Paraglaciecola sp. L3A3: one gene and its partner. The protein of the gene in region 1 interacts with the protein of each later gene in a pairwise test. Links are inferred from orthologs where the notes say so. Each region holds a gene or a part of one and is shown in the gene's direction. Other genes may lie near its edges.

Region 1 (8,022 bases):
AACTGTAGCGGCCTGCCAGTCATTAAACACATTAGCAATGAAGGGCTTAGTTAATGCCATTCTGCGTACTTTTATTCGTGAAGACATGGCAAACCAAGCAGCTCCTAATGAACAAATAGCCTCGGGGTTACCCAAGTGGTTATACAAAAAATTAGAGAATGCATACCCAACACAACTTGCTCAACTGGTTGATAATATGCAGATTAAAGCGCCTATCTGGTTGAGAGTTAACACCCAGAAAATAACTATTGCTGAATTTAAACAAGCCTTATCTGCAGAAAATATTGAATTTCAAACTTCAGAAAATCATATAAGCGGACTAATTTTAGCTAAAGGTTGTGACGTGACTACACTGCCTGGTTTTGCTTTAGGCTGGTTTGCAGTACAAGATGGTGCAGCCCAATTAGCGGCAGAATATTTAAATCCTCAAGCTGATGAGAATATTTTAGATTGTTGCGCTGCTCCCGGCGGCAAAACTTGTCACATGATAGAGCTACAGCCAAACGTCAAAAGTATTACTGCACTAGAAGTGGATGCCTATCGAGCACAAAGGATCCAAGAAAACTTCGACCGCTTAGGACACAAAGCGACAATCATAGTCGGTGACGCTAGCCAACCTAATAGTTGGTGGGACAACAAACAATACGAGCGAATATTACTAGATGCCCCCTGCTCTGCTACAGGTATTATAAGACGCCACCCAGACATAAAATGGTTACGTAAAGCAAAAGATATAGAAGTATTGGTTGAGCTGCAAAAGCAAATATTAGCTGCAGTTTGGTCACAATTAAAACCAGGTGGCACATTGTTGTATGCCACTTGTTCGATTTTGCCTGAAGAAAACCACTTACAAATAAGTCATTTCTTATCAAATACCAGCGATGCAATTCTGGATACAAGCTTCAATAATGACTCAGTTGACAAACCAGGCAGACAAATTTTTCCAGGAGACCAACAAATGGATGGTTTCTACTATGCCAGACTGCTAAAGTCTGCTTAATAACAAGGTTTAAAGACCACATAAAAACATGAAAATAATCATTCTTGGTGCTGGCCAAGTTGGCGCGACATTAGCCGAAAATTTAGTTGGCGAAAAAAACGAAATAACGGTAATTGATTCTGATCCTGAAACATTAAGACAATTACAAGATAGGCTTGATCTGCAAGTTGTACATGGAATGGGCTCACACCCAGATGTTTTGAAAAAAGCAGGAGCCGAAGACGCTGACATGTTAATTGCCGTTACCAATAGTGACGAGAGTAATATGATGGCCTGCCAAGTCGCTTTTAGTTTATTCAAAACACCGACCAAAATAGCGCGGATTCGCTCCGAGCAATACATTATTTACCAAGAACAATTATTCAAACATCAAGATATTCCTGTAGACCACTTAATTGCCCCTGAGCAACTAGTCACCAAAGCCATCAAGCGATTAATTGATTACCCAGGTGCCTTACAAGTTGTAGAATTTGCTGACGGTAAAGCCAGCTTAGTGGCGGTTAAAGCTTATTACGGTGGTTTATTAGTAGGCCATGCATTATCCACATTAAAAGAACATATTCCTAATGTAGACACTCGTGTAGCGGCTATCTATAGACGTGGAAAACCAATCCGTCCTCTAGGCACCACTATTATCGAAGCTGACGATGAAGTGTTCTTTATTGCAGCCACCAAACATATTCGAACGGTAATGAGTGAATTACAAAAACTCGAATCAAGTTATAAAAGGATCATGATTGCTGGTGGCGGACTTATTGGTGCAGGGTTGGCCAAACTATTAGAACATGACCATAATGTGAAACTAATAGAATACAGCCAAGAAAGAGCTAAATACCTGTCAGCACATTTAGACAAAACTATAGTATTTGCTGGCGACGCTTCTGATCATGAGTTGCTCACCGAAGAAAATGTCGAACAAATTGATGCCTTTATCGCTGTCACTAATGACGATGAAGCCAACATTATGTCTGCTATGTTAGCCAAACGGTTAGGCGCTCAAAAAGCCATGGTATTAATTCAACGTGGTGCATATGTTGATTTAGTACAAGGTGGTGAAATAGATATCGCATTCTCCCCCCAACAAGCAACTATATCAGCACTATTAACCCATATAAGACGTGGCGACATAGTAAATGTTTACTCACTTAGACGAGGCGCAGCAGAAGCAATTGAAGCCATAGCTCACGGAGATCAAAATACATCTAAGGTAGTGGGTAAAAAAATACGAGAAATAAAGCTACCTCCTGGCACTACCATTGGTGCCATAGTGCGCGCAGATGAAGTTATCATTGCCCACGGCAACACAAAAATAGAACCGAATGATCACGTCATTTTGTTTTTGGTTGATAAAAAATACATTAGCCATGTTGAAAAACTATTCCAACCTAGTGCATTTTTCTTTGGTTAAAAAGCAATCAAAGATTAATATACTTAATATTTTAAAGTTGCTAAAGTTAGTTAGTGCCATGTAGTTGAACTATAAAAGACGGAATTTTGCTGTATTACTTAAGAAACTTTTTTGGGTAAATTAATATCGTTATATACGTATCAGGCGAGTATTGAGCGTTTAATTTAATATTAATTTATACCCAAGGAAGCATCTGATGTATCAACCACACTCAGGTATGAAGCAAATCGCGACTACCGATCATAGATCTAGTATAAAGAAACCTATTACCAAATTTATTGTTGTCACTTTATTATCTACATTAGTCTCTAGCTGTATGTCTACCATTCCCCAAATGGGCGATACAGATGGAAACACTATAACAGGCGGGGCTGGTGGAGGTAATGCCGAAGGTAATAATTCTAGCCTTGAACAATGTGATCAGACTTTAGGTACATTGACTGTATTTGAAGACACCAAGCAAGCATGGTGGCGTACTTACCGTTCACGATACCCTAAATTAGGTAGCACTTTACCTGTCATTCGATTAATGATTCAACAATCCAACTGTTTTGTAATCGTTGAGCGCGGGGCGGCAATGTCCTCGATGAATAGAGAGCGGCAGTTAATGCAATCAGGGCAATTAAGATCTGGTAGTAATATTGGTGGCGGACAAATGGTAGCCGCAGATTATACTTTAAGTCCGTCAATTCAATTTTCTGCAGAAGGAACAAAAGGTTTGCAAGCTGCTGGTGGCGCATTACTGGGTGGTTTAGGTTCCTTAATTGGTGGTGGAGTTAAAAAAAATGAAGCATCTACCACTCTATTATTAATTGATAACCGCTCAGGTGTGCAAGTATCAGCTGCTGTAGGTAGTGCTGGAAACTGGGATTTTAACCTGTTTAACGGCTTATTTGCAGGCCCTATAGCAGGTGGAGCAAGAGGGTTTTCAAATACGCCTGAAGGAAAAATTATCACAACTTCATTTGCAGATTCTTTTAATCAAATGGTCAAAGCACTGCGAAATTACAAACCTCAACAGGTAGAAGGAGGTCTAGGCAAAGGCGGAAGATTGACCATAGGAGGTGCCGATGATCCAATGCCGCAAGCGACAAATATTGCTCCTATTGCGCCAGCACCGCTACCTGCTCCCAACCCAGTTTATGTTGAACCTACCCCCAAAGTAGTCAAAAAACCTCGCAGTCAAAGTTTTTATATCGATGATAATTATGATGAAAAGGCTCTGAACAAATACTATGACTGGTTAAAAAACCACGCGCCTCTCATAGCGGCATTAGGTTCAATGTCTACAGAACAAATGGAAAAAGCCGGCAATGGTATGATGAATTACCGAACACTAATCAATATGTTGGTTAGTGGCATAAATTCACACAAAATTGAACTAGAAGCTTGGCCCCTTAATGTCAGACAAGAAGCTTGGGCCGTTTTAGGAAAACGAATAGAATCTCATTCGACGTTATTTGAAAAGAATCGAAAAATGGCACTGCAAAATGAAGATATAGATCCAGTATTTAGGCAAGAGCTAAGCGATATTGTATTGCTCACCAAAGAATCTTTTTTAGCAGAATAAAACAAACCAAGGCCTGTAAAAATAGCAGGCCTTTTTAACTGCGCCAAAATGTCGGAGAAAACAGAACGAGAAGAGAAAATACTTCTAGTCGTCCAAATAACATACCTAAAATTAATAACCACTTTCCGCCATCACTTACATTTGCATAAGTACCCGCAACTTCACCTAAACCTGGGCCCAAATTATTTAATGTCGCAGCTGTAGCAGTAAAAGCGGTTACATCGTCCATACCGGTACCTATTAAACAAACCATTATAATGACAAAAATCATCGCATAGGCAGAGAAAAAACCCCAAACGGCCTCTACTACTCTATCGGGTAAAGCACGTTCGCCCAATTTAACGGAATATACTGCTTTAGGATGAATAAGACGATTCACTTCTCTGTTACCTTGAACAAAAAGTAACAACACTCGAATCACTTTCAATCCGCCACCAGTTGAACCTGCGCAGCCTCCTATAAAACTAGAGAAAATCAATACAATTGGCAAAAATACAGGCCAATTTGAAAAATCAGTGGTAGCAAAACCTGCAGTAGTACTAAATGAAACAGACTGAATTAAAGCCTTGTCGAATGTTACTCCAACGTCATCAAACCAATTGTGATGTAGCAAAACCAGAAAACAAATAAGGATGAGAGAAAATTGTATCCAAAAGAAGGTTTTTAACTCTGGATCATGGATATAACCTTTTAGAGAGCGCCCACTAGCTGCTGCATAATGTAGAGCAAAATTCAGCGCCGCTATCCATAAAAAGACAACACAAACTAGGTTAACACCAAAACTATCAAAGTGACCCAAACTGGCATCGTAATTACTAAAGCCACCAATAGCGATAGTTGAAAATGCATGGCAAATTGCATCAAACCAATTCATTCCCACTGCCCAGTATGAAATGGTACAGGCAATAGTAAGCGACAAATATATGTACCAAAGATGTTTAGCCGTATCCGCAATTCTAGGCGTCATCTTAGAATCTTTCACTGGACCAGGTGTTTCAGCTCGATATAACTGCATGCCTCCTACCCCTAAAATAGGTAAAATAGCGACGGCTAAAACAATGATCCCCATACCTCCCAACCACTGTAATTGTTGGCGATAAAATTGCACCGCTTTTGGTAAAAAATCGATACCCTCGATAACAGTGGCACCAGTAGTTGTTAAACCGGAGAATGATTCAAAAAAAGCGTCTGTTGTAGACATTTGTGGCTGTTCAAGTAGTAAAAAAGGTAATGCGCCAAAACTAGCCAATACAGTCCAAAATAAAACTACGATTAAGAAACCTTCTTTCGCTCTTAAATCAAACTTATATTGCCTATTTGGATACCAAATAATTAAGCCTGTGGCTAAACATAAAACAAAAGCCATTAAAAAAGGTAAGCCACTACCATCAGCATAAATAATGGAAACAATTACGGGTGGGATCATAGTGACGCTAAGTAACGCAATAAGTAATCCTAAAATACGAATAATGGTACGGTATTGCATGGTTTAGCTTGAGCTCACTTTAATAAAACCTATTGAAGGCTTAGTTATCATAGTTATAAAAATCATTTATCTAATTATTGTCCGCAAAACATTAAATCAAAAGAGAAACTTTAAATTAATTTACACTTCCACCAGTAATAAGTTAGCACTCACATACTTTTGTGTCCCAGCAAGAATATATAAGACAATAAAAAGCTCTACAAAGCCCTAAAACAAAGGCTTATATTTTTTTGCTTTTAACTATTGTCAAAATCACCTTAAAAATTTTAAAAAATAGCTGTTAACTAGCAACAGATCTGTGTATCTTTTAGCACGCTTAATTTTTAGCTAAATAGGCGCATTTAAATTTTATCCACAAAAAAAATTTAACTTCCATAAACTTATTTTGTAAACACAATAAAATGACAAGTTATTGTTTTTTATGAAAATAAACACAAATGACATTCTGAATACTAACATAAATCTATTTAATATAGATAATCTTATCTACTTAGTTATCCACAGGAAATCAAGCTATTCAACCATAGATGAAGCAATCTAGTTATGACATGCTTCACACTACTTTAATCAACCCGAACTTGCTGAGCTTTAAATATGACAAACCAAGACAAAATACCTACCTCTAATCCTCTTATATTAGTGGATGGCTCTTCATATTTATTTCGAGCTTATCATGTACCTTACTTACAAGCTTTGTCGACATCTTATGGGCAACCAACTGGCGCCATCACAGGTGTTTTGAATATGATCAAAAGTTTGCAGAAGGATTATCCATCTGGAAACATCATTGTCATATTTGATGCGAAAGGAAAAACGTTCAGAAATGACCTATATCCTGAATACAAAGCCAACCGCCCGCCTATGCCTGATGACTTAAGAACCCAAATCGCTCCTTTACACAATATTATCGAAGCCTTAGGTTTACCATTATTGGTAATAGATGGAGTTGAAGCTGACGATGTTATAGGTACTCTTGCTCATCAAGCCTCTCAATTAGGAATGGAAACTGTCATATCTACTGGCGATAAAGATATGGCTCAATTGGTCACTCCTCATGTCAGGTTAATTAATACTATGACCAATGTAGAATTAGATGAAGCCGGTGTATTTGAAAAATTCGGAGTCAAGCCAGAGCAGATTATCGATTATTTAGCATTAATGGGGGATAAAGTAGACAACATCCCTGGTGTAGATAAATGCGGACCCAAAACCGCAGCCAAATGGTTGAATGAACACCAAACACTTGAGCAAGTGATAGAAAATGCCGAGCAAGTAAAAGGGAAAATAGGTGAACACTTACGAAATGCTATCCCCCACCTGCCCTTATCTTATGAACTTGCCACAATAAAATTAGATGTCGATTTACCAGTTGAAGTACAAGATTTAAAAGCGAATCAGCAGAATACAGATAAGTTATTAGAACTAGCAAAACAATTTGAATTAAAGAGATTAATTACAGAAGTAGAAAAAAACGCTCAATCCTCAGCGACCCCTTCTACAGGACAGCAAGAACAAAGGCCAGCTGTCGAAGTAGATTATCAGTGTATTCTCACTCAAGAAGAATTTAATAACTGGGTTGAGAAGTTAAAAAGTGCCGATTTATTTGCCTTTGATACCGAAACCACAAGCTTAAATTACATGGAAGCGGAAATAGTAGGCGTGTCATTTGCAATTTATGAAGGTGAAGCCGCATATGTCCCTTTAGGACACGATTACCTTGATGCTCCGCAACAGCTTGATAAAAAAGATGTGTTAGCAATATTAAAACCTATTTTACAAAATTCAAAAATCAAAAAGGTGGGGCAACATCTCAAATATGATAAAAATGTATTAGCCAATTATGACATTAATTTACAAGGCATTGCATTCGACACTATGTTGGAATCCTATGTTTTAAATAGTGTCGCCACTAAACATGATATGGATAGTTTAGCCAACTTTTACTTAGGCGTAGATACAATACATTTTGAAGATATAGCCGGAAAAGGCAGCAAACAGCTTACATTCAATCAAATTGAGCTTGAACAAGCAGCACCATACGCAGCAGAAGATGCTGATATCACACTTAGATTACACAATGTTCTTGCAGAAAAGCTAAAAAGTGAAACGGATTTAAATTCAATATTTACTGAAATAGAACTCCCTCTTTCCAGCGTACTTGCTCGTATGGAGCAATTTGGTGTCTTAATTGATAGCCAACAATTAGCCCAACAAAGCCAAGATTTAGCATTAAGAATTATCAATTTAGAAAAAGAAGTATACGAACTTGCTGGCGAAGAATTTAATTTAGCTTCGCCCAAACAATTGCAAGAAATTTTGTATAAAAAAATGGATTTGCCGGTACTTAAAAAAACACCTAAAGGGGCTCCCTCTACTGCTGAAGAGGTACTACAAGAGTTAGCTATCAATTACCCTCTTCCAAAATTACTTATGGAATACAGAGGATTAAGTAAACTTAAAAATACTTATACTGATAAATTACCTAAAATGATTAACATGCGTACAGGCCGTGTACATACCTCGTATCATCAGGCAATTGCTGCCACAGGTCGTTTATC
Region 2 (3,923 bases), 4.6 Mb from region 1 along the record:
TTAAAACAGTTTGCAGCTGAAACTCCATGGCTAGCAGAAGCCAAAATGTTAATTACCGACTATTGTGATCTGATTGGTAGTAAAGATTATCGTACCTTAATGCGTAAAACTCGTCTAAAAGAAGAAGAGTTACGAGAAGCCATGCGTTTACTACAAACGCTCAACCCTCGTCCGGGTACGGCTATCGTTACTGGAGAACCAGAATACGTTATTCCAGATGTATCGGTAAGCAAAAAAAATGGTCGCTGGGCCGTTGAACTTAACCCAGACAGTTTGCCAAAGCTGAACGTAAATCAGCAATATGCAGCCATGAGTAAAAGTGTCAAAAACAGTTCTGATAGCCAATTTATTCGTTCTCATTTACAAGAAGCCAAATGGTTTATTAAAAGTGTTGAGAGTCGGAACGAAACCTTATTAAAAGTATCTAATTGTATAGTACAACAACAAATGGGATTTTTTGAACACGGTCCCGAAATGATGAAACCTATGGTGTTAAATGATGTGGCAGAAATGGTGGACATGCACGAATCGACTATTTCACGAGTAACCACGCAAAAGTATATGCATACACCTAGAGGTATTTTTGAACTTAAATATTTTTTCTCAAGCCATGTAGCAACAGATGCGGGCGGAGAATGTTCATCAACAGCCATTAGAGCGTTGATCAAAAAGCTGGTCGCAGCTGAAAAGCCAAGTAAACCTTTAAGCGACAGCAAAATTGCACAATTGTTGGCCGACCAAGGTATACAAGTGGCCAGGCGAACAATAGCAAAATACCGGGAATCATTATTGATACCCCCGTCTAACCAACGTAAGAGCCTATTATAGGCGAATTTTAGAAGGAAGAGGCGATATGCAAATTAACCTTACTGGTCATCATGTAGATATTACAGATTCTTTGAGAGACTATGTCGACACTAAATTCACCAAGTTAGAACGACATTTTGATCATATCAACAATGTGCACGTAATTTTAAATGTAGAAAAGCTTAGTCAAAAAGCCGAAGCTACATTACACCTCAGTGGAACGGAGGTGTTCGCAACATCTGAGCATGCAGATATGTATGCAGCAATAGATGGCTTAATCGATAAACTTGATAGACAAGTGATTAGGCATAAGGAAAAAGTCAAACGCCATTAACTATAGAATCCCATAATGGAAATTAAAGACATTCTTCACCCTGACTGCACTTTATGTGCAGTTCAGGGCACTAGTAAAAAAAGAGTACTTGAACTCATTAGCCAAACGGCGTCTCAAGTGATTAGCAACATAGATCAAGCAACCATACTGGCCAGTTTAACCGGCAGAGAAAAAATGGGTAGCACTGGGATTGGCAATGGTATCGCCCTCCCCCATGGTAGATTAAAAGATCTAGAAAATGTCTTAGCCATAGTGGTCACCAGTGAAACACCTATTCCCTATGATGCTATTGACAATCAACCTGTAGATATTTTTATTGCTATTTTAGTGCCAGAAGAAAAAGCATCCGAACACTTAGGTACTTTATCTGCGATTGCCCAAAAATTAACGAACAAAGATACATTACATAGAATTCGCAGTGCAAAAACTAATCAAGAACTATTTGAGGTTATGAGCTAAATGAAACTCATCATTATCAGCGGACGATCAGGCTCAGGTAAATCTGTAGTATTACGAGCATTGGAAGATCTCGGTTACTATTGTGTAGACAATATCCCAGTTAACTTGTTGCCCACTCTGACCCACACAGTGGTAGATGAATACGATCAAGTGGCAGTAAGTATCGACGTAAGAAACTTACCGAAAGACACTAACGAGCTAGTGGAAATTCTCGATTATTTACCTTCTACATGGAATCTAACCATACTTTATCTAGATGCCAGTGATGATATTTTGATTAAACGTTTTAGTGAAACTAGACGTTTACACCCACTGTCTAAACAAAATAAATCGTTGTCTGATGCGATCCAAGCTGAAAGTAAATTATTAGCCCCTATTGCCGAACGGGCTGACCTTTATTTAGATACCGATCAGTTATCAGTTCACCAATTAGCTGAAATAGTACGTGAAAGGATTTTGGGTAAAAAAAGTTCTAGATTAGTATTAGTGTTTGAATCATTTGGTTTTAAATATGGCATTCCCAAAGACGCAGATTACGTATTTGACGCCCGCTTTTTACCTAACCCGCACTGGGAGCCAGATCTCAAACAATTAACAGGTCTCGACAGTCCTGTACAAATATTCTTAGGTTCACAACCTATAGTGACTAAATTTATTTGGCAAATTCAAAATTTAATTTCTACTTGGTTACCCCACTTAGAAAGAAACAATCGTAGTTACGTGACCATAGCAATAGGCTGTACAGGCGGCCAACATAGATCTGTCTATGTCACCGAAATCCTAGCTAAAACGTTTAGTGACTCACATCCAGATGTACAAATTCGCCACCGCGAACTAAATAGGTAAACTATGCCAAGGATTGAAAAAACACTGCTTATTGTCAATAAGCTAGGGTTGCACGCCCGAGCAGCAACACAATTAGTAAAATTAACCACTCAATTTGATGCTGAAATCACCTTATATCAAGGCGATAAACAAGCCTCTGCCAATAGTGTGTTAGGCCTAATGATGTTAGAAAGCCACCAAGGTGAAGAAGTTAAAGTCGTCAGTGAAGGCAAAGATGCCCAAGCAGCCTTGGACGCGGTAGAAAGCCTGATTGTTGATAAGTTTAATGAGGAAGAATAAGAATCTTTAATGTGCTTCGCACACCAAGCATGACTTCGTCACTTATAAGCTGCGCATACTTTTGCTTTTTAACAAAAACTTCAGAAAATTTGTACTGACCTACAGCCGACTATCGATTAAACTATGGGCGTGTATCCAATGCGCTATCATCATTTCATCTTTCTATTAATTGGGTAAATATTTGTAATTCATGCCAGAGACCTTCAAAACTAAAAGCACAAAAAGCCAACTTCATGCTATCGATGATGCACTAGCAGATGATAATACAGGGCTAGTAAAAGACATGCTGCAACAACTGCAGCCTTGTGACATTGCTTTGCTTTTGGAATCAAGTCGTAGCCGTAGTCGTTTAATTTTATGGCCACTAATTGAACCTGATTTATATAGTGATGTATTAGAAGAATTATCTGAAGATGTCCGTAATGGCATCATAGATACAATGTTGCCGGAGAAAATCACAGACGCCCTCGAAGAGATGGACACTGATGATTTGGTGGAAACACTCAGCACTCTACCCGAATCAGTTTCTCAGGATTTACTGGCAACCATGGACGAACAGGACAGGCAAAGAGCCGAATTAGGCTTATCTTATGGTGAGGAAACCGCTGGTTTCATCATGAATACAGATACCATTACCCTTCGTCATAAAATTAATGTTGACGTAATTCTGCGTTATCTACGGCTAAAAGGTGATATGCCTGAACATACAGATACTTTGTATGTAGTAGACAGTGAAGATAAATTAATGGGTGGTGTGGCCATTACTAGATTAATCACGGCCGCTCCTGACACCCCCGTTGAATCTTTAATTAAAGACTCGATTTCAATTCCCGTAGACATGGAAGATGGTGAAGTAGCCAATTTATTTGAACGATATAATTGGTTATCAGCACCAGTAGTCGACAAAAATAATCACTTGTTAGGCCGGATCACCATAGATGATGTGGTTGATATTATCCGTGAAGACGCCGAACACTCCATGATGAGTATGGCCGGTTTAGATGACGAAGAAGACACCTTTGCCCCCGTAGTTAAAAGTACTCAGCGACGTAGTTTATGGTTAGGCGTCAACTTATTTACTGCACTAATGGCTGCAGCAGTCAGCGATTTATTTGAAACAACACTAAGTGAATTAGCAGTATTAGCAATCCTTAATACAATCGTACCTAGTATGGGCGGTGCCGCCGGTAATCAGACC

What was found.
Region 2: the proteins of trkA (region 1) and ptsN interact in binary tests that used the Escherichia coli proteins (3 or more experiments, as listed by UniProt). The link is inferred for Paraglaciecola sp. L3A3 from one-to-one orthologs.

What each region holds. Positions count from the first base shown.
Region 1 is NZ_CP047023.1:15,041-23,062, reverse strand. Bases 258-3,218 are described here. They hold trkA (Trk system potassium transporter TrkA), read left to right. Parts: upstream 258-1,028; coding sequence 1,029-2,408; downstream 2,409-3,218. Other genes in these bases: GQR87_RS22100 (CsgG/HfaB family protein), read left to right, coding at 2,605-3,218; rsmB (16S rRNA (cytosine(967)-C(5))-methyltransferase RsmB), read left to right, coding at 258-1,000. Outside these bases: more of rsmB, read left to right, coding at 1-257; more of GQR87_RS22100, read left to right, coding at 3,219-3,978; GQR87_RS00065 (TrkH family potassium uptake protein), read right to left, coding at 4,013-5,464; polA (DNA polymerase I), read left to right, coding at 6,059-8,022. UniProt on the Escherichia coli protein: Part of the constitutive potassium transport systems TrkG and TrkH. May regulate the transport activity of TrkG and TrkH systems. Binds to NAD(+) and NADH.
Region 2 is NZ_CP047023.1:4,632,390-4,636,312, forward strand. The notes cover bases 98-2,878. They hold ptsN (PTS IIA-like nitrogen regulatory protein PtsN), read left to right. Parts: upstream 98-1,156; coding sequence 1,157-1,600; downstream 1,601-2,878. Other genes in these bases: GQR87_RS19125 (RNA polymerase factor sigma-54), read left to right, coding at 98-828; hpf (ribosome hibernation promoting factor), read left to right, coding at 854-1,141; rapZ (RNase adapter RapZ), read left to right, coding at 1,601-2,446; GQR87_RS19145 (HPr family phosphocarrier protein), read left to right, coding at 2,450-2,725. In the rest of the region: more of GQR87_RS19125, read left to right, coding at 1-97; mgtE (magnesium transporter), read left to right, coding at 2,916-3,923. UniProt on the Escherichia coli protein: Seems to have a role in regulating nitrogen assimilation.